Regions from separate parts of the Sporosarcina sp. GTC18466 genome, predicted to be linked through region 2. Evidence: predicted binding sites of a transcription regulator. Region 2 holds the regulator's gene; the other holds the start of a gene.

Region 1 (10,672 bases), 520 kb from region 2:
CGTAGAGGATCTTATGCAAATCCTCCTCAGGCAGTTCGTTCACCGGATCTTTCATGGAAATGCCGAAGTGCTTGGCGACCGTCTTCAGGAGTTCCGGATAGTACTGCGAACTTGTCGGCTCCCACGGCGCTATCGCATTGTCTTTTAGGGCAAGCGAAGGATCGGGGATGACGAGCTCCGGATCGACTTCCAGCTTCATGCCGAGGCCGTCGCAATCCGGACAAGCGCCGAACGGGCTGTTGAACGAGAACATGCGCGGTTCGATCTCCCCGATGGAAAAACCGCAGATCGGACACGCATGGTGTTCGCTGAATAGAAGCTCTTCCCCGTCGATGATGTCGACAATAACTGTTCCGTCCGCCAAGCGGAGAGCCGATTCCAAAGAGTCGCTCAGACGCGGCTCGATCCCTTCCTTCATGACAATCCGGTCAATGACGACTTCGATCGTATGCTTCTGGTTTTTATTCAGCTCGATATTGTCGTCGAGATCCATCGTTTCGCCGTCCACCCGGATCCGGACATATCCTTGTTTCTTAATATCTTCAATGAGCTTGGCATGTGTCCCTTTCCTGCCAGACACAACAGGCGCCAGTACCTGGATACGCGTGCGCTCCGGCAGCTCCACGATCCTGTCGACCATCTGCTCTACCGTCTGCGAGGCGATTTCGATGCCGTGCACCGGGCATATCGGCTTCCCGACCCGCGCGAACAGCAGCCGCAGATAATCGTAGACTTCCGTCACCGTACCGACAGTCGAACGCGGATTCCGGCTCGTCGTCTTCTGGTCGATCGAGATGGCAGGGGACAGGCCTTCGATCACATCGACGTCCGGCTTATCCATCTGCCCGAGAAATTGGCGCGCATATGCGGACAAGGATTCCACGTATCTCCGCTGGCCTTCCGCATAAATCGTATCAAAGGCAAGAGACGACTTCCCCGACCCCGAGAGCCCCGTCATGACGACGAGCTTGTCCCGGGGAATCGTGACGTCGATGTTCTTCAAGTTATGCGCCCTGGCGCCTTGGATGACAATTTCGTCTTTTTTCATGTGCATTTCACCCTTCAGACTTCAATTCTTGAAGCTCGTACTCATGCTTCAGCTTTCAATTCCAATATCGTATCGCGCAGCTGGGCAGCCCGTTCGAAATCAAGCGCTTTTGCAGCGTCCTTCATCTCTTTCTCGAGCGTGACAAGAAGACCTTCCTTCTCGGCTTTCGTCAGTTTCTTGCCCTGTGTCGCCTTTTCAGCGTATGTTTCCGTCTCTTCGGCGGCATGGGTCGCGCGGATGACTTCACGCACTTTCTTCTGTATGGTCGTCGGCGTGATACCGTGTTTTTCGTTATATTCCATCTGGATTTCGCGCCGGCGCTTCGTCTCCTCGATCGCTTTCTTCATCGAATCGGTATAACGGTCCGCATACATGATGACCTTTCCTTCCGAGTTCCGCGCAGCCCGGCCGATCGTCTGGATCAGCGAGCGCTCTGAACGCAGGAATCCTTCCTTATCGGCGTCAAGGATGGTGACAAGGGAGACTTCCGGGATATCCAGGCCTTCCCTGAGCAAGTTGATGCCGATCAGGACATCGTACGTGCCGAGGCGCAGTTCCCGGATGATCTCGATCCGTTCAAGCGTCTTCACTTCCGAGTGCAGATATTGCACCTTGATGCCGATTTCCTTCAGGTAATCAGTCAAATCCTCCGACATCTTCTTCGTCAATGTAGTGACCAATACCCGTTCGTTGCGCTTTGTACGCTCATTAATCTCATCGATCAAATCATCGATCTGCCCTTCGATCGGGCGCACTTCTATGATCGGATCCAGCAGGCCGGTCGGACGGATGATCTGCTCCACCATTTCCGGGGAATGCTCGATTTCATACGGACCGGGCGTTGCCGATACATAGATCGCATTCTTGCTGTAGCCCTCGAATTCATCGAACGTAAGCGGGCGGTTGTCAAGAGCCGACGGCAGCCGGAACCCGTGGTCGACAAGCACTTGCTTGCGCGCCTGGTCGCCGTTGTACATTGCGCGCACTTGCGGCAAGGTGACGTGGCTCTCGTCGATGACAAGAAGAAAATCATCCGGGAAGTAGTCGAGCAGCGTATACGGCGTTGCACCCGCGGGACGCAGCGTCAAATGCCGGGAATAGTTCTCGATGCCCGAACAGAAGCCCATTTCCCTCATCATTTCAAGATCATAGCGTGTCCGCTGTTCAAGCCGCTGTGCCTCAAGCAGCTTATCCTCGCTGCGCAGCACTTTCAGCCGCTCCTCAAGCTCCGTCTCAATATTGGCGATCGCCTTCACCATCTTATCTTCGCCGGTGACAAAGTGGGATGCCGGGAAAATGGCGACATGGTCGCGTTCGCCGAGGATCTCGCCCGTCAGCGAATCGACTTCCCGCATCCTGTCGATCTCGTCGCCGAAAAACTCGATGCGGATGCATTGCTCATCCTGGGATGCCGGGAAAATCTCGACGACATCGCCCCGGACGCGGAATGTCCCGCGCGTGAAATTGATATCGTTCCGGGAATATTGGATATCGACGAACCGTCTCAGCAGCTCATTGCGGCCGATCTCCATCCCTTTGCGGAGCGAGACGACGTGCTTCCCGTATTCTTCCGGCGAACCGAGGCCGTAGATACATGACACCGAAGCGACGATCAGCACATCGTTGCGTTCGAATAAAGCGGACGTCGCCGAGTGCCGGAGCTTATCGATCTCGTCGTTGATCGTCGCGTCCTTCTCGATATACGTATCCGTGTGCGGCACATAGGCCTCCGGCTGATAGTAATCATAGAAACTGACAAAATACTCAACAGCATTATTTGGAAAAAACTCTTTGAATTCACTATATAATTGCCCTGCCAGCGTCTTATTGTGCGCGATGACGAGGGTCGGTTTATTAATCTCTGTGACGACATTGGAGACGGTGAATGTCTTCCCTGTCCCGGTCGCCCCCAGCAAGGTCTGATGCCGTTTGCCCTCTTTGACACCCGCGACCAGCTTCTCAATCGCAGCCGGCTGGTCGCCTTGCGGTGTGTAAGGGGCCTGCAAATTGAACGTTTGGACCATTCGAGTCCCTCCCTGATTGAATTATTACCATTTTATCATAGACAGCCGCAAACCAAAAGAAATAAGCGAACGTACGTTTTTCAGTTGGAATGAAAGGCATATTGATACGGGCTATGCAGATGATGGTGCAGATGGAATCACCGCATTCCCCTTCATAAGCTCCACACTATGAACGGAAGCTCCCAAACACCTCGCAAGCGGCCTCTCACTATCAATTTCCCTCTCACGTCCCCGCAAAAACAAAACGCCGCGCCAGTTTGAGCCGGCACGGCGTTTCCATTCATTTCAATTCGTTTCATCCAGCTTCAGCAATTCCTTCGCATATAGCGTGAATGCCTGTTCGTCCCGCTCATCGAGAGCCCGGTCGATCGATTCGAGGAGCCGCCGCTTTGTCTGCTCCCGGTGAAGATGGTTGAGGAACAGGTCCATGTAAATTTCATTCAGCAGCTTCTCCGCTTGCAGTGAAGAACTGTTCTTTCCCACGGCTTTTAAAAACTCGGCATATGAATAGTGATTTTCCAATTCCCTCACCCCTATTGCCCTTTTTCCTATTATACATAATCAGGCAATGAAGTTTCAATGTTTTTGGGAATATTCTATTTTTTGAGCCGTTTTGACTATGCGTTGTTCTCCTTGGAGGAAGAACGGATGGTGACTTCCGAAACGGCAATCACCAGCAGTCCGAGTCCCGCTGGCAAGAGGGAAATCCCGCCTGCCGCAAGCCCCGCGATCAGCACCAATGCCGCCTGCAGCCATTGCGCGGAGCGGACCGTTTTCACGATTGCATTTGTCCGGGCGCGCTCGGGCACTGGGAACAGCATATCCATGCGGAAGTCGTCTCCCATCTTCAGCGCGTTGACGAGCTGCACCGCTGTCGCAAACGCGAGGGCTGCCGTGAAGATCGCCGAGACGGCCGGGAACGGGATGAAGACGACGCCGAGCACCGCGAGTGCCGTCAGCCGGACCCATAGCCAAAACATGTCATCCGTCCGGATCAGCGTGCGGCTCACGAGGAACCTTTGCGGATCCGTCTTGCCTAGCACAGCGGATTTCATAAACGCGCCCGCCCAGCTTCTTCTGCTCACAGAACCCTTCAGATGGGGCACATCCGTGAAGTAATTGGCGAACCGGTAAAACCGCATCATCCGGTTCTGCTCCATGCCGATGAAGTGCTCATACGGGAACGGCTTCCTCCTGCTCTGCTTCTTCCAATACAAATTGTAAAACGCGCCGACGACTCCCGCCGCGATCAGCAGGAGAGGGATTTCAGCCAGCACCCCGTAGAGCGCCGCAAAAGCGATTGTATATCGCGCCAGCCGGTCCATCCAGACGTCCTCGCCGTCTTTCGCGCGGTGGAAGGAATATTCGGTTTCCACGTAGATCCATTTCAACAGGACGATCACCACAGCCGCGAAAAGAAACATGATGCCTGAGCCGGTTCCGGTCGCGGACAGCAATGGAACCGCTACGATGAACAGCAGGAGCGGCACAGGAAGCTGCGCGACGAATGAATACCGCAGCGCCCGTCCCATATACGTGCCGAGCTGATTTTCCAGCGGCAATAAAAACACGGCATCCGCGGGCTTCAGCAACGTGGCCGGCGCGGAAAACGCGAGCGGCACACTGAGGATCAAAGCTGTCAGAAGGGCCGCCGGGAACGTATCCGGCACTTCTTTCAGCCAATTGCTGTATGCATATCCGCCGGCGCCAATCGTGAAGACGAGCACAATCGCCAGATGGCCGGTGAACACGAACCGCATATAGCGCTGCACTTCATTCACATAATTGACGAACCGGACGCTCCAAATATCACGCAAACTTTTCATCGTCTTGTTCCTTTGTCATCGCAATATACAGCTCGTCGAGAGTGGCGCCCGGCTTGCCGAATGCGCGCCGCAGATCGTCCATATTCCCTTGCGCGCGCACTTTCCCTTCGTGGAGCAGTATGATCCGGTCGCAATATTTCTCAGCCGTCGACAGGACGTGCGTCGACATGAGCACCGAAGCGCCGCCCTGCTTCCTTTCCGACATCTGGTCAAGAAGGGACTGGATGCCGAGCGGGTCAAGCCCGACAAACGGTTCATCGATGATGTACAAAGACGGTTCAACGAGGAACGCGCACATGATCATCACTTTCTGCCGCATCCCTTTTGAGAAATGTGCCGGAAACCACTTCAGCCGCTTTTCCATCCGGAATTCCTTGAGGAGCCGCTCCGACCGGGCTTCAAAGACCTCACGTTCGATGCCGTACGCCATCGCGGTCAGCTCCAGATGCTCCTGCAGCGTAAGCTCCTCATACAAAATCGGCGTCTCCGGTATGTATGTGAACGCTTTCCGATATTGCTCGCTGTTTTCTTTGAACGTCATGCCGTTGATCAAAACCTCGCCCGCATGGGGATTCATCAGTCCGATGATATGTTTGATCGTCGTACTTTTGCCGGCCCCGTTCAGCCCGATGAGGCCGACGAGTTCGCCGCTTTTTATTTCAAATGATAAATCATGCAGGACCGGTTTCCGCGTGTAGCCGCCCGTCACATGATCGACTTTCAAGATTGACATGTTCCCCCTCCATTCTCATTCCATTTTAGCAAATAAACCGCCGAAATGCTTCTCCGCCAGACGTCACTTTGGACAAAATATGCTACACTATTGAAAATGATGAGTCCGCCCCTTGCAAACTCGCGGATTCCAGACGAAAGGATGTAGATCGCATTGACTTCTTGCATATTCTGCAACATCGCAAACGGCTCCATTCCAGGAGAAATCGTCTATGAGGACGAGCATGTCGTCGCCTTCATGGATATCATGCCCGTGACGAAAGGACATGTCCTGCTTGTGCCGAAGAACCACCGGGAGAATATCTATGACATGACGGAGGAAGAGGCATCGCATCTGTTCGCCGCCGCTCCCCGGATTGCGCAGGCGCTCAAAGACGAATTCGAACCGGCGGGCTTGAACCTGCTCCAGAACAACGGGGCAGCTGCAGGCCAGGCCGTCTTCCACTTCCATATGCACTTCATCCCCCGCTACGATCAGACGGATGGCTACAATTCGCATTGGGATCCGAAAGTGGATGACTTCCCGCAGGAGCGCATTGCTGAAATCGCGGTCGGCATCCGAGAAAAACTGCAAAAGTGATTGTGGATTTTTCTGATAAGTGATAGACTGTTAATACGTTTTCGCTGCCGATCACGAGGATACGGCAGGAGAACCAAAATAAGAATAGCTGAGGAGAGATGAGTTATGAGCACGAAGAATCTGATGCTGATGGCATTGTTAGTCGCTGTCGGTGCCGCTTTGTATTTGGTGATTCCAGGTTACGGTGAGGGCATGAAACCCGATTTCATGCTGACAATGATGATCATCGGCATTTTGCTGTTCCCCGATGTACGCAGCGTATTTTTGCTCGGCGCATCGACAGGTGTCCTGTCCGGAATCTTTACGAGTTTCCCAGGCGGGCTTGTGCCGAACATCATTGATAAGTTCATCACGGCGTTTGTCGTGTATGGCGTAATTCTGATCCTTGGAAAAGCTGCAAAAAAACTGGCGGTCAGCACGGTGATTGTCTGCATCGGCACGATCATCTCAGGCGCCGTCTTCTTGACAGCTGCCATCTACATTTTCGGCGCGAACGTGCCATTCGGCCTGTTGTTCGCAACAGTCGTCCTGCCGGCAGTCGCCATGAACGGGATCGTATTCTTCATCATGTACCCGATCATGACCAATCTGCTGAAACGCACGACGTTCAGAACCGCACTTTCCAGTTGAATGATCACAAGCCTTCCGCCCTTGCGGAAGGCTTTTTCTTTTGTCCTCCCGCTTCTGTATTGCCGAAAGAAACCCCTCCATGTTTTAATGAAGCTATGAGAGGAATACTATTCATATGGAAAGGAGTGTTTCGCAATGAAAGCATCGACATTTTTCTTAGGGCTCGCTGCCGGATCAGTGACAGCTGCCATCACCGTTCTCTATTCCACACCTAAATCAGGCCAGGAGATCAGAACATCCGTCAAACATGCTTCTGCGGACTTGAAATACAAAATGCGCGACGTCAAAGGGAAACTCGCCGACCTTAAGGAGTCCATCACCCACATGACAAAAGAAGCAAAAGAAGTCATCCCCGACACCGTCGAAGGCATGAAAGGCTCCATCATGAAGTGGCAGGAATCCACCGCCTCCAACCAGACCAAACTGCAGAAGGAAATCATGGACATCCAAGCATCCTTGGAGGAACTTGAAAAGACGATTGCAGCGCAGATGAAATAATAGTATCAGGGCTGTCCAGAAAGTATAAAATTCATTACAAGGACCTTTTAAAAATTTCTTATGAGGACGTAGAAAATCGCCAGAAACGGCCGACTCCTGCGGGAACAGCACGAGTCCGAGACCCCGCAGCGAAGCGAGGAGGCTCGGGCCGTGCCCGCGGAAAGCGAGCCGGTTCTGGCGATTTTCGTCTTTTCGGACAACCCCTTTCTTTTTGCAAAAACCAATATTTCTGAAATTCCAACTTCTTTCTTTGTTATTTTCCTGCTATAATGAAAGATAGCTCTAGTAAATAGCAATGGAGGGGTTCATATTGGAAGAACGTTTTTCGCGCAAAGAAGCGATGATCTATAGCCAGCGGGTCGCCCAAATGTCAAAGGCCCTATGGAAGGCGGTCGAACGGGATTGGCAGCAGTGGATCAAACCTTATGACCTGAACATCAATGAACATCATATTTTATGGATTGCCTATCACTTGCAAGGCGCCACCATATCGGATGTCGCAAAGTTCGGTGTGATGCATGTATCCACTGCTTTCAATTTCTCTAAGAAATTGGAGGAACGAGGATATTTAAGTTTCTTCAAAAAAGATGACGATCGCCGCAATACATATATTACGGTGACGGATGAAGGGAAAGTTCTCCTGCAGGAAATGAACGAAAATTACTATGATGTCGATCATGAAATACTGGAAGGATCTCTTCCGATCAAAAGCATTTACGGTAAGTTTCCTGAATTTTTGGAAGTGATGTCAGTCATCCGGAACATATACGGCCAGGACTTCATGGAGATCTTCGAAAAAGGTTTCCAAAACATTGATGAAACATTCAAGGAAGAGAACGGAAAAATCGTTGCGGTGGACTCTCCGAAACAGGATCACAAGGAGTTTGAACTTCACGGTGCCAAGGAAAAATGATTTCCTTTTCCCTACCCTTCTGTTATCATTAAATGGGAACGAGGAGGAGGAATGGATTTGATCCTTATTGTTACAGTCCTATTTTCTTTATTTTATTTATTCCAGATCAACAAAATGACGTTTGCGCTCTGTCAAACACGTGAAATCCCTGAAGAAAAACAGCCTAAAATATATCGGACGGTTAATATTCTCATTACCATCCTGATTTTGTCCTTTTATCTGGAAGTCCTACTAAAGGTATGATTTCTTTCGAAGCGTCCATTCCCTGTTACAGGGAAATGGGCGTTTCATTCGTAATAGGAAACCTTTTTGTCTTCCATACGTTTTTATGGTATAGTATCAACTGTTGTAAAGAAAAGTTAGGAGAGAACGAATATGAAGAAAACACTAGTAGCTTTAACTTTAGCCACTTCCGTATTTGCGTTAGCGGCTTGCAGCGACAAGGCGGCAAACGACGATGAAGTCATCGCATCCACTAAATATGGCGACATCACGAAAGAAGATCTTTACAAAGAGATGAAAGATGCGATCGGCATGCAAGTCGTTGAAAATATGCTCTTGCAGAAAGCGATTGAACATGATTACGATATTCCTGAGAAGGATTTAAAAGCCGAAATCGACAAGCAGAAAGAACAATATGGGGACAACTTCAACATGTTCCTTCAGCAGCAAGGCATCACGGAGGAGTTCTTCGAGAAGAACGTAAAGACGCAGATGCTTCAGAAGAAGCTGGTCGATTCCCTCGCAGTGTCTGATGAAGCGGTCAAGGAAGGCGTGGAGCACGCGAAGACTGAACTTCATGCACGCCATATCTTAGTGGACGACAAGAAGACGGCAGAAGAAGTGATCCAGAAGCTGAAAGACGGCGGAGACTTCGAGAAGCTGGCGAAAGAATATTCCACTGAGCCGGTAGCACAGCAGACAGGCGGAGATCTTGGCTGGTTTGGACAAGGCAAGATGGTCCAGGAATTTGAAGATGCCGCGTACAAATTGAAAAAAGGTGAAATCAGCGAACCGGTGAAGACAAGCTATGGCTACCATGTCATCGAATTGCTTGATACACGTAAAGCCGAGTCTGAGAAGTCCGATGAGGAGATCAAAGCTGAAGTCGAAGATAACTTGAAAGCGAAAGAATTCGAGCAAGTTTTGAACAACCTCGTTGAAAAAGCGGATGTCAAAATCAAAGACAAAGAGTTCGACCATGTCATGGATGTCTATACAAAAAAAGATGACAAGGCTGAAGCAGATAAAGAAGCTAAGAAATAACGATAAAGCAAAAGGCTGCCCCGAATGCGCGGAGGGCAGCCTTTTGTCATTCAAATGTCGGCTTATAGAACGACCGGTTATCCAGCGGGAAGATCCGCTCGGAAAATTCACCGGGCGCCGTTTTCGACATGGCGCGGTTCAGCATATTCATCTTCGCATCGATATTATCGATGTAATGGATCATTTCCGCTTCCTTCAGCATCGGACGTTTCGGGCTGCCCCACTCTTCCTTGCCGTGATGCGACAGGACGAGATGCTGCAGAAGCATGACTTCCTCGCCTTCGATGCCGAGTTCTTCTGCTGCCTTCGCAATCTCATTCACCATAATTGTAATATGGCCGAGCAGATTCCCTTCAACCGTATATTGCGTGCCGACCGGTCCCGACAGTTCGACGACTTTGCCGACGTCATGCAGGATGATGCCTGAATACAGCAGATCCTTGTTCAATGTCGGATACAGTTCAGCCAGCGCTTTGCCGAGTTTCAACATGGAGACGACATGGTCAAGCAAGCCTGATACATAATCATGATGGTTTCGTGTTGCAGCCGGATAGACCATGATGTCCGCCTGGTGCTTTTTCAATAAATGGCGGGTGATCCGCTGAATCTGAGGGTTCTTCATCTCAAAGAAGTATTGCAGAAGCTCTTCGAACAGCGCTTCTTTGCTCTTCGATGCGGACGGCACAAGATCCGAAATGGAAATCCCTTCGTCTTCTTTCGCCGGACGGATGCTCTTGATGCGGAGCTGGTTCTTGCCCCGGTATTCATGGACTTCGCCGCCGACTTTGACGATGGTCGCAGCTGCGTACATCTTCTCCTGCTCTTCGCCGGTATCCCATAGCTTCGCTTCGATATCCCCGCTCTTATCTTGCAGGATCAGCGTCATGAAAGGACTTCCCTGCTGCGTGATGCCTTTCGTCGATTGTTTGATAAGCAAAAATGTATCCACCGCTTCACCGACTTGGTGCTCCAGTATTTTTTTCATTGCAGTACCGCCCCCTTGCCGATTCCTATTTCGGAAACGTCTATTCTTTTCGCTTCAGCTATAGATTCCGCCATTGACTCATGGCATGTGAAATAAATGAACTGATGCACACCTTTCAATCTCTCTATCAAGTTTACCATACGCGCGAGCCGGACGCCGTCAAAATGGAC
Region 2 (10,672 bases):
TCCGCATGCTATCGCCTGGTATGCGAGATGAACAGCTTTCAGGCCGGATCCGCATACTTTATTGATGGTCATGGATGGAACGGTCTCAGGTAAACCGGCCTTGATGGAAGCCTGGCGGGCAGGATTCTGCCCAAGTCCCGCTTGCAGTACATTACCCATGATCACTTCATCGACTTCCTCGGGCCGGACCCCCGCCCTTGATACCGCTTCTCTTATGACCTTCGCCCCAAGTTCAGGCGCTGAGATATCCTTGAGTGAACCAAGGAAAGAACCAATCGCCGTACGTACGGCACTAGCAATGACAACTTCTGTAGACATGAAACATTCCCCCTATTCGCTGCTTCACTCCCCAACAGGCGGCAGCCTTACTCGTTGCCGCAATCTCCATCCTTTCGTTACAATGGATGAAGGAGGGGATGTTATGTTCAGTTTACCAAAAAAAGCGACGATTATCGAGGTTGGACCCCGGGATGGTTTGCAGAATGAGAAAAACCCGGTAGGAACAGAAACGAAGCTGGATTTTATCAAAGCGCTGCAGGCAGCAGGCATCAGGGAGATGGAGTTGACATCATTCGTTTCGCCGAAATGGGTTCCACAAATGGCGGATGCGAAGGAGATTGTCAAAGAAACCCCGCGTACCGGACGTCAATTTGTTCTGGCGCCGAATGAAAAAGGGGCAGATCTGGCGCTAGAAGCGGGCGCTCGAAATATCGCCGTGTTCGTCGGGGTGAGCAATTCGTTTAATAAGAAAAATATCAACCGGTCAACAGCGGACGCACTTGACGCCCTTTCGCCGGTGATCGCCAAATTGAAGCAGGACGACATTTTTGTGCGCGCTTGCATTTCGACTGCATTTTATTGCCCATTTGAAGGCAAAATGGAATATAGGGATGTCAAAGAGCTTTGTGAGACATTCATCTCGATGGGGGCAGATGAACTCAGCGTCGCTGATACGGTTGGAATGGCGAACCCTTCGGAAAGTTACGAACTGTTCAGCAGACTGCGCGAAGATCTTCCACAGTCGATGTTGACCGCCCATTTCCACGATACGAGAAAAATGGCGATCGCCAATATTTTTGCGTCTCTGCAAGCCGGTGTTGACCGGTTCGATACATCTGCCGGCGGGCTTGGAGGCTGTCCTTTTGCTCCAGGAGCGACCGGTAATGTAGCTACGGAAGACGTGATCCATATGTTTGATACGCTGGGAATTGAGACGGGCATTGATGTCAAACGAGTCTGTGAAGCGGTCAGTATTGTCGCACCACATGTTTCGCGCCCGATTGAATCAGGAATGTATAGGTTATACACGAACGGCCAATTGTAAAAGGAGTGGATCGGCCTTGCGAAAACGCGCCCTCTATATTGGAAGCCTTGCCCTTAGTACAGTCGCGGCTGCATTATCGACCATCGGTTTTATCGCCACTAATCGGCTGATGTATATGAAGCTGAAAGACCATGATGTCGTCTTGAAGCGCGAAATAGTGGCAAAGCGCTTCGACTCGCATTGGTATGAGACGGTACGCAAAGAAGATTTCTGGATTGACTCTCCAAATGGCTACAAATTGAGGGCCGTTTTCCTGAAGCCGCTAGATACTACACGGACGGTCGTGATTTGTCACGGCGTCACCGAAAACAAAATCAACTCCATCAAGTATGCCCGACTGTTTGAATCACTCGGATTCAATTCCGTCATCTATGATCACAGGCGCCATGGGGACTCTGGCGGAAAGACGACGAGCTTTGGCTATTATGAGAAACAGGACCTGGCCGAAATCATGTCTGCTGTCCGAAGCAGGACCGGCAGCAGGGCACTTGTCGGCATCCATGGGGAATCAATGGGCGCTGCGACAACGATACTGTATGGAGGGATGGAAGAAGCAAGAGAGGCGGACTTTTACATCGTCGATTGTCCATTCTCCGATTTTTCCGAGCAGATTCTTCACATCCTGCGTTCCAAAACACCTCTTCGCACATCGATGACCCTTCGGATCGCGAATTTATTCCTCAGAGTCAGGGACGGGTACACCACTTCCCTCGTCTCTCCGAGGGAAACCATCCAAGCAATTGAGAAGCCGATGCTGTTCATCCATAGCCTGGAAGACGACTTCATCTTGCCAGAAATGACGAAGGAGCTGTACAGTTTAAAAAAAGGGCCTAAAATGCTGAAATTATTTGAGCAAGGCGCCCATGCAAGGTCCTTCAACGAAAACCCTGAGGCGTATAAGCAAGTAGTCTTGACCTTCTTGCGAAAGTTTAATTTTCTTGAATAAAAGCTGCCTTCGATCCCGAAATGAACCGGGACGTCTGGGGGCTTTTTTCTTTTCTCTTATATTTTTCGCGGCTATGGGAATACAGAAAATGCCGACCGTTTCATTGTTTGGTCTGCCTGCTTAATCCGTCAGCCTAAAAGATGCTTTCCATTCATAATAAGCATGTCTGTGTCCTCTAAATCTCTTTCAAATATGCCGCAATTAGAGTGTAACCCTCTTCATTTTGTATAGATCAGGCATGGACTCCGGGATATTAGGCATCGACCAGAAGCCAAACTGGTTCTGGTTCCCTTGCAGTTATTTGGGGGAGCAATCGCAGAAAGAAGCACGCAAAAAGCCGCCGGTCCGAGGGATTGTCCCTTGGATCGGCGGCTGATTCATAATGTATGATTGAATCAGCAGGTTTTCCCGCTGCATACAATTACTTTTTGTCTTGCATTTTGTTCATTTGAGCCATCATTTGATTGATTTTCTTTTGTGAAGGCTTTTGTCCCATTTGCATCATCATCATGCGCAGCATCTGCTCATTGATAGGCGGGTTTTCCTTCAAGTATTTCATCATATATTGACGTGCTAAGAAAAATCCGAGGGCGACGCCTCCGATTAATGCGACGATGATTCCAAGAATCCACCAAACCATCTGTCCTACCTCCTTCACTACCCGGAATCTAGTTTACTCCACCATGAAGGATTATACATCATCGCACTAGTGGATGGCAATGACTGCATATGAAATCATCGGATTATTTGCGCGCTGGAGCGGAAATACCTTTTTCATTCGTTTTTTCAGCGTACAGTTTCGTGTATCAATTACAAATAGCCTTTTGCGGAAAAAGGAGACCACCGCGCTTGGCAGCCTTCCAGTTATTAAAATGCGATTGACGAATCACCGATCAGCCGATTTGAATATTTGACTGGCTTAAGCCATCCCCATTCACCTGCGTTGTCCATGACGGCGAAATAACGGTCGCTTAAGCCGGATAATGCGACAAACAGATCCAGATCCAGCATCCGGGAACCATCACAGTAGGCCTGTACCGAATAAGGGGAGACGGATAGATGGATCGTTCCTTTCATCGGATGCGTCAAGCGGTAATTTCCAGTTTCGCTTTCAACAGTCGTGAATGATTTGCCAAGGTTCTCCTGCAGCGCAACTTCAATCGTCTGCTGCTCTATGTGGTCACATAGATAGGTGACTTCCCGTGCAGGTGCGCTGTCAGTTTCGTCCTTTAGCAAATCATACAGCAGCCGTTCGCGGCCGATGATGAAAGAAAGATACTTTTTCTTCACCTTATAGATTTCGTATGATCTCATAACCATCACCCCCTTTTCTCCATCCTACCGTAAACCTGCTGAAAAACGTGTCAGTTCTTGTAATGGAAAACGACTAATATTGTCGGAATAGAATTTCTAATGAACTTTTTCTAAAATATCAATATTTATTCTCTACCCCGCTTGCCTGGGAGCCAAACAAAAGAAAAAGCCGGCAGAACAGTAGGTCATCTGCCGGCTGCCGGTCATCCGATCAGCTCTTTCACTTTATTGACTACATTTTCTGTTGTAAATCCGTATTGCTCCATGACAATCTCACCAGGTGCGCTTGCGCCGAACGTATCAATCGCAAGTACTTCCCCTTCATCACCGACATACTTATGCCAGCCGAGTGAAGCTCCCATTTCGATTGCGAGCCGTTTTTTCACTGCTTTCGGCAGGACTGTCTCTTTATAGCCAGCATCCTGCTGTTCAAATAGATCCCATGACGGCATAGAGACAACAGAAGCGTCAATCCCCTGTTCCTTCAATGCCTTTTGGGAATCTACGGCGAGCGAAACTTCGGAACCTGTGGCAATCAGGATGGCATCTGGTGTTCCCTTAGAGGCAGGCGATACGACATAAGCCCCTTTTTTCACGCCATCTTCAGCGAGTTCATGGGTCTTCTCGAGAACCGGCAAGTTTTGACGTGACAGGACAAGCATAGTCGGTCTGTCTTTTGATGTCACTGCAATATTCCAAGCTGCGGATGTTTCATTTCCGTCTGCCGGCCGAATTACAGTAAGTCCTGGCATCGCACGGAATGATGCAAGATGTTCGACAGGTTCATGTGTCGGTCCGTCTTCTCCAACAGCGATGCTGTCATGTGTGAAGACATAGGTTACCGGCGTCCCCATAAGAGCTGACAGACGGACTGCAGGCCGCACATAATCACTGAAGACGAAGAACGTACCGCCGAACACATGAAGACCGCCATGCAGCGCCATGCCGTTCAGCGCAGCTCCCATTGCGAATTCACGTACTCCGAACCAGATATTACGACCGGTAAAGTCGCCCGGCAGAAAATCACCTGCTTCTTTGATCATCGTCTTATTGGAACCGGCAAGGTCAGCGCTTCCCCCGAAGAAGGACGGAAGGGCTTTCGCAATCGCATTGATTGCATCACCAGAAGCGGAACGTGTTGCGACTGATTTACCCGCTTCATAAACCGGCAATCCGTCTTTCACGTCTTGAGGGACTTCCTGAATGATGGCAGCTTTCAGCTGGCTGGCAAGATCAGCATGCTCAGCAGAGTATCTTTCGAAGAGATCGTTCCACTTCTGCTCGTTTTTCACGCCAAGCTCATCTGTCGCTTCCTTGAAAGTTTCATAGACACCATCTGGAACATGGAAATCTTCCTCGTATGTCCACTTGTAATATTCTTTCGTAAGTTTCATTTCATCTTCGCCGAGCGGCGCTCCATGGACGTCCGATTTACCAGACTTATTCGGCGAACCATACCCGATGACCGTTTTCACTTCTATCATTGTCGGACCACCGGTATTCCCTTTTGCCTGCTCGATCGCTTCGGAGATCAGGCCGACATTATTTCCGTCCTCTACGCGGATATAATTCCAGCCGTATGATTCAAAACGTTTTTTCACGTTTTCAGTGAACGACATATCCAGATCGCCATCAAGAGAAATATCATTGCTGTCATAAAGGACAATCAATTTATTCAACTGGAGATGGCCAGCAAGGGAGATCGCTTCGGCAGCTACGCCTTCCATCAAATCGCCATCGCCGCACACAGCGTACGTATAATGGTCGACCACATCGAAGCCAGGTTTATTGTAAGTAGCGGAGAGATGCTTTTCCGCCATCGCCATACCCACCGCCATGCCGATTCCTTGGCCAAGTGGTCCTGTTGTCGCTTCCACGCCTGCCGTATGGCCGTATTCAGGATGACCCGGGGTTTTTGAGCCCCATTGGCGGAAGTTCTTGATATCATCCATCGTCAAACCATAGCCGCTTAGGTGCAACAGGCTATATAGAAGCATGGAACCATGCCCGGCAGATAACACAAACCTGTCACGGTTGAACCATTTCGGGTTCGACGGATTATGTCTCATATGTTTTGTCCAAAGTGTATAAGCCATAGGGGCAGCGCCCATCGGCAAACCTGGATGCCCGGAGTTCGCTTTTTCAATCGCATCGATTGAAAGCGTCCTAATCGTATTAATGGCTAATTGATCGATCTGTTCAGTCATTGTCTACATCCTTTCCCGAATCAAACATGTACTTGCTGAAAAAGCTCCATTCTACTATAGTGTAGACAATCCGGGGCGGAATTACAAATTGTCCCCGGTTCAGCTTAAGAATTTCCGGTTGCGTGCGTTCTTCACTTTCTCAGGTGTGACGTCATTACCTTCAGGATCGATCACTTTTACATTTTCAATCGTATCGCGCATCGACGTCCGGAACGTTTCAAGATATTCCTTTCGCAGCGCTGTTTGTTCCTTCGCCTCTTCCGTTGTCAATCCGACCGTTTTCGACTTTTTGGATAGTTCATTGATTCGTTTGATTTTATCCGCTGATAACATGGACAGTATTCCTCCTGATCTGCTTGTTGCTTGTCCCGGCTCCTATTCCATAAGGGTTCCGTTACAATAAAATGTATACAAAAAGGGCAGGAAGGGCAACCATTCAGCCTTCCTGCTCCATCTCAAACTCTTTATAACGGCGGTGGACCGTCGCTTTGCTGATCGAATGTCCGAGCCCTTTGAGCACGCTCGCAATTTCCTCGAAAGTCAGCCCCTTGCTTCTGAGCGCAACAATTTCATCAATCGGGACATCCAGCCTTTCCCGGCCCTCTGCATTCCCCTTATTGCGCAAGTTCTCTTCCGGCCTGTACCCTTCCCGGATCGCCCGTTTCATGCCGCGCCTTATCTTGGCGTTATGTATTTTCCGCTGGTACTCTTCCACAATCGCCAGGATTTCCAGGAGCATAGTATCCATCTCATTGAGGGCGAGCGGACCATTGTCATGGTTTGATATGACCGCAGTTCCGCTCTTCGCAAGCAAATGGAGGATCGCGACCCTCGCATTCCCCCGGCCAAGCCTAGTTTCATCCTGGATCAGGACGGCATCGATTTCCTCATCACGAATGAAGTCGAGCAGGCCAAGAAGCCCTTCTCTCTCGATATCGTATCCACTGTGCCTGTCACTGAAATGCTCCGCCACTTCGTAACCGAGTGACGCGGCAAGGTGCCGCAATTCCTCCTCCTGCCTCACAAGAGAAAGTTCCTGTTCGTTTTTTTCCGTACTGACCCGGCAGTACAGAACGCAGCTGCCAGCGCTCATTTTCCTTCACCCGCCAGTTCCATATTACCCATATTGTTAAACGAAGATGTGGAAGCAGGCACTTTCAGACGGTCTCCAGGTTTGATGACCGAGGAATCCAGGCTGTTCATCACCATCATTTCCTGTACCCATCTTCCCGGCCTCTCATTGCCATAAAGGTCGATTGCCAGCTGCCATAGCGAATCTCCTTCCGTCACAGTTATTTCTTCATATGTATCGCTTTCTGTATGTTTGCTTATACCGATTAGCGTGAAACAAGTGCTGGACACCACGAGGATGAGCACATATATGTATTTTTTCAAGAAAGTCATTCGAATCCCCTCCGTAAGAATGTTTGTTCGGAATACTTGTTCCCATTATAGGACACCATATTACACATGTCAACGGATTTTTCGAACCTTTGTTTGCTTTATAGCCGAACACCTGTTATACTTATTGTAATTAAATCCATTCGGGGCATGTACCGATACTATTTTTGAAGGGGTGGGACGAGTGAAGAAGATATCAAAAAGGCAGCAGGACATATTGACATTCATCAAAGATGAGGTGCGGATGAAAGGGTATCCGCCATCCGTCCGGGAAATCGGGGAGGCTGTAGGACTCGCTTCGAGTTCCACTGTCCACGGCCATCTGGCCAGACTTGAAAGCAAAGGGTTCATCCGCAGGGACCCGACGAAGCCGAGAGCAATTGAGATTCTGGATCCGGAGGGCCTGGATGCACTTAAGCCGGGTGTCCTGCATGTGCCGCTCGTCGGTAAGGTAACTGCCGGCCTGCCGATCACCGCCATTGAAAATATAGAGGAATATTTCCCGCTGCCAGAGTCCTACGGCACTTCTGATGAACAACTGTTCATGCTTGAAATTGTAGGCAACAGTATGATCGAGGCTGGCATTTTAAACGGTGATTATGTAGTCGTCAAGCAGACACAGACTGCGAGCAACGGGGAGATCGTCGTCGCTATGACAGAAGAGGATGAGGCGACTGTCAAACGCTTCTTTAAAGAAAAAGACTATTTCCGCCTGCAGCCAGAAAACTCTTCCATGGAACCGATCATCGTCAACAATGTTTCCATACTTGGAAAAGTGATCGGCGTCTATAGACATATCCATTAAACCAGAAAAAAGACTGTCTTGGCCAAATTGCCATAGACAGTCTTTTTTCATCAATCAATCAATCAGTCGTTCCGAAGTCAACTTGCTGACGGAGGCGATAATCGCAGCTTTCACATGCTCATATGTCAAACCGCCCTGTATATAAGCACGATATGGCGGCCTGATCGGCCCGTCTGCGGTCAGTTCAATGCTGGAACCTTGTATGAATGTACCAGCTGCCATGATCACATCATCTGTATAACCCGGCATATAAGATGGCTCTGGAGCGTAGTGGGCATTGATCGGTGAATTTTCCTGGATTGTTCTGCAAAAAGCGATCATTTGATCAGCTGTTTTGAAACTGACGGACTGAATAAGATCTGTCCGTTTCACGCTGTAATGCGGAGCTGTATCAAATCCATAGCTTTCTAGGAATGCAGAGGTGAAAAGTGCACCTTTTACAGCTTGGCTAACGACGTGAGGAGCAAGGAAGAATCCTTGATACATGTCCAGCAGCGTATCCAGCGACGCTCCGGCTTCCGCTCCAATACCCGGGGAGGTCATGCGATAAGCACATTTTTCAATCAAATCTTCTCTTCCCGCTATATAGCCGCCGGTTTTTGCAAGTCCGCCCCCGGGATTTTTGATGAGAGATCCTGCCATCAAATCCGCTCCTATTTCAGTTGGTTCTTGCAATTCAACGAATTCGCCATAACAATTATCGACAAATACAATCAAGCCGGGATTGATCTTCTTGACGAAATTCACCATTTCCTCGATTTCGCTGATTCGGAAGGATGGCCTGTCCGAATAGCCTTTCGATCGTTGGATTGCGATCATCTTTGTCCGCGGACCTATTTTTTTCTCCACTTCATCGAAATCGACGGTTCCGTCTTCTTTCAGTTCTACATGTTCATACCCAATGCCGAAGTCCTCCAGGGATCCTGTATCCTTCCCTTTTCCTGAAACAATCGACTCAAGTGTATCATAAGGTTTTCCTGTTATATAAAGCAGCTCATCGCCTGGCCGCAAAACGCCGAAAAGACTGATGGAGATGGCGTGCGTTCCCGAAATGATCTGGTTCCTCACTAAACACGCTTCCGTACCGAATACGTCGGCATACACCTTCTCCAGCACATCACGTCCGCTATCGTCGTAACCGTATCCTGTCGTTCCAGTCAAATGAAAATCGCTTACCATATTGTTTCTGAATGCAGCCAGCACTTTCCGCTGGTTTTCGAAAGCGATCCGCTCCACTTCTTTTATATGCCCGGCAATTTGCTCTTCTGCTGCAGCCGCTCGTGCCCATTCTGTTTCGTTGATCGGTTCAATCATAATCGTTTGCCTCATTCCTTAATTCTTCGGATGATCGAGTATTTCTAACCGTCCATCTTCTATAGTACCAGTCATTTCTGATCGGAAAAAGAAAAAAGCAGGCGCATTTGCCTGCTCTCTTACAATTATTCCTCGTCTTTTAAAATAACCGGCTTATTCGGTACATATGTTGAAATGGCGTGTTTGTAAATCAACTGTTGCTTGGTGTCCGATTCAAGCAATACCGTATAATTGTCGTACGATTTGATCAGCCCTTTCAGCTGAAATCCGTTCGTCAAAAATACTGTCACAAACGTATTGTTCTTTCGCAATGAGTTCAAAAAAACATCTTGCATGTTCCCTTGTGCCATTCTCCCATCCTCCGCTTCTATTTTTCTTTTGCCTCGCTTACATTATTCGATGCGGGCTGGGTGAAATCCTTCAATAACGGCAAAATTCCGCTAATCATTTCTTCCTTGCTGCTAAGTGCGTCGAACCATCGGACATCCATCTTATTCCGTAAATAGGTCAGCTGCCGCTTTGCGTAATGGCGAGTGTTCTTTTTAATTTGATTGATTGCCTCGGAAAGATCCAACTCGCCTTCAAAATATGAAAACAGTTCTTTGTAGCCGATTGCCTGTACAGCTTGTGAACCAGGGGGCAGTTTTTTCAGCCAAAGGCCCTTCGCCTCCTCGATCAGTCCATTTTCGATCATTGAATCGACACGGCTGTCAATCCTTCCATAGAGGACATCCCGCGGCATCGTCAAGCCAATTAAAAGATGTGGATAAAGGACGGATCTGCCTTTTCCCTGCTCATGTTCCACCTTTGTCTTACCGGTCACTTCGATGATCTCGAGGGCCCGGATAACCCTGCGCACATTATTCGGGTGGATCTTGCTGGCACTATCCGGATCTGCTGTTCTGAGTCTCTCATATAGAACATCCGCCCCCACCCGTTCAGCCTCTTTCTCCAGGAACTTACGGACCGTTTCATCCGCGGCTTCATCTGTGAACCGGTAATCGAACAGCACAGACTGGATATACATCCCTGTCCCTCCCGCTATGATCGGCGTCTTTCCTCGGGAGCGGATATCCTCGATCCACCATCTGACGTCTTGCTGGTATGCAGCGACTGAGTAGGCGTCTCCCGGGTCTTTGCAGTCAAACAGATGGTGAGGGACTCCATCCATTTCGTCGGCCGTGATTTTAGCCGTCCCGATGTCCAGCCCTCTATATACTTGCATGGAGTCGCCATTAATCACTTCTCCATCAAGCCTTTTGGCCAGGCTTACGCTTAACGCTGTTTTTCCTGATGCGGTCGGCCCGACAATCGCTATGACCGGGTATTGGTCCTTCATATTTGTCCCATCCATTTCAATA

Evidence for each region. Region 2 encodes LexA, which represses DNA repair genes until DNA is damaged. Its sites were predicted from a motif close to CGAACATATGTTCG; they were not measured.
Region 1: a site for LexA is predicted at 3,139-3,152, ahead of uvrB (excinuclease ABC subunit UvrB). Genes of this name have one in related genera too.

Annotation. Positions count from the first base shown of each region.
Region 1 is NZ_AP044037.1:2,983,090-2,993,761, reverse strand. It holds gene uvrA (excinuclease ABC subunit UvrA) at 1-1,048, opposite strand, end outside; gene uvrB (excinuclease ABC subunit UvrB) at 1,090-3,072, opposite strand; gene ACZ5FK_RS14990 (IDEAL domain-containing protein) at 3,358-3,594, opposite strand; gene ACZ5FK_RS14985 (ABC transporter permease) at 3,690-4,898, opposite strand; gene ACZ5FK_RS14980 (ABC transporter ATP-binding protein) at 4,882-5,631, opposite strand; gene ACZ5FK_RS14975 (HIT family protein) at 5,785-6,210, shown strand; gene ACZ5FK_RS14970 (tryptophan transporter) at 6,316-6,840, shown strand; gene ACZ5FK_RS14965 (YtxH domain-containing protein) at 6,976-7,338, shown strand; gene ACZ5FK_RS14960 (HTH-type transcriptional regulator Hpr) at 7,634-8,251, shown strand; gene ACZ5FK_RS14955 (hypothetical protein) at 8,303-8,494, shown strand; gene ACZ5FK_RS14950 (peptidylprolyl isomerase) at 8,627-9,517, shown strand; gene yhaM (3'-5' exoribonuclease YhaM) at 9,564-10,502, opposite strand; gene ACZ5FK_RS14940 (ATP-binding protein) at 10,499-10,672, opposite strand, start outside.
Region 2 is NZ_AP044037.1:276,463-287,134, reverse strand. It holds gene ACZ5FK_RS01395 (acetyl-CoA C-acetyltransferase) at 1-318, opposite strand, end outside; gene ACZ5FK_RS01390 (hydroxymethylglutaryl-CoA lyase) at 422-1,324, shown strand; gene ACZ5FK_RS01385 (alpha/beta hydrolase) at 1,341-2,270, shown strand; gene ACZ5FK_RS01380 (YneF family protein) at 2,692-2,910, opposite strand; gene sirA (sporulation inhibitor of replication protein SirA) at 3,138-3,584, opposite strand; gene tkt (transketolase) at 3,788-5,791, opposite strand; gene ACZ5FK_RS01365 (DUF896 domain-containing protein) at 5,891-6,124, opposite strand; gene ACZ5FK_RS01360 (YneB family resolvase-like protein) at 6,228-6,884, opposite strand; gene yneA (cell division suppressor protein YneA) at 6,881-7,195, opposite strand; gene lexA (transcriptional repressor LexA) at 7,377-7,997, shown strand; gene ACZ5FK_RS01345 (methionine gamma-lyase family protein) at 8,052-9,311, opposite strand; gene hfq (RNA chaperone Hfq) at 9,437-9,661, opposite strand; gene miaA (tRNA (adenosine(37)-N6)-dimethylallyltransferase MiaA) at 9,679-10,650, opposite strand; gene ACZ5FK_RS01330 (alpha/beta fold hydrolase) at 10,647-10,672, opposite strand, start outside.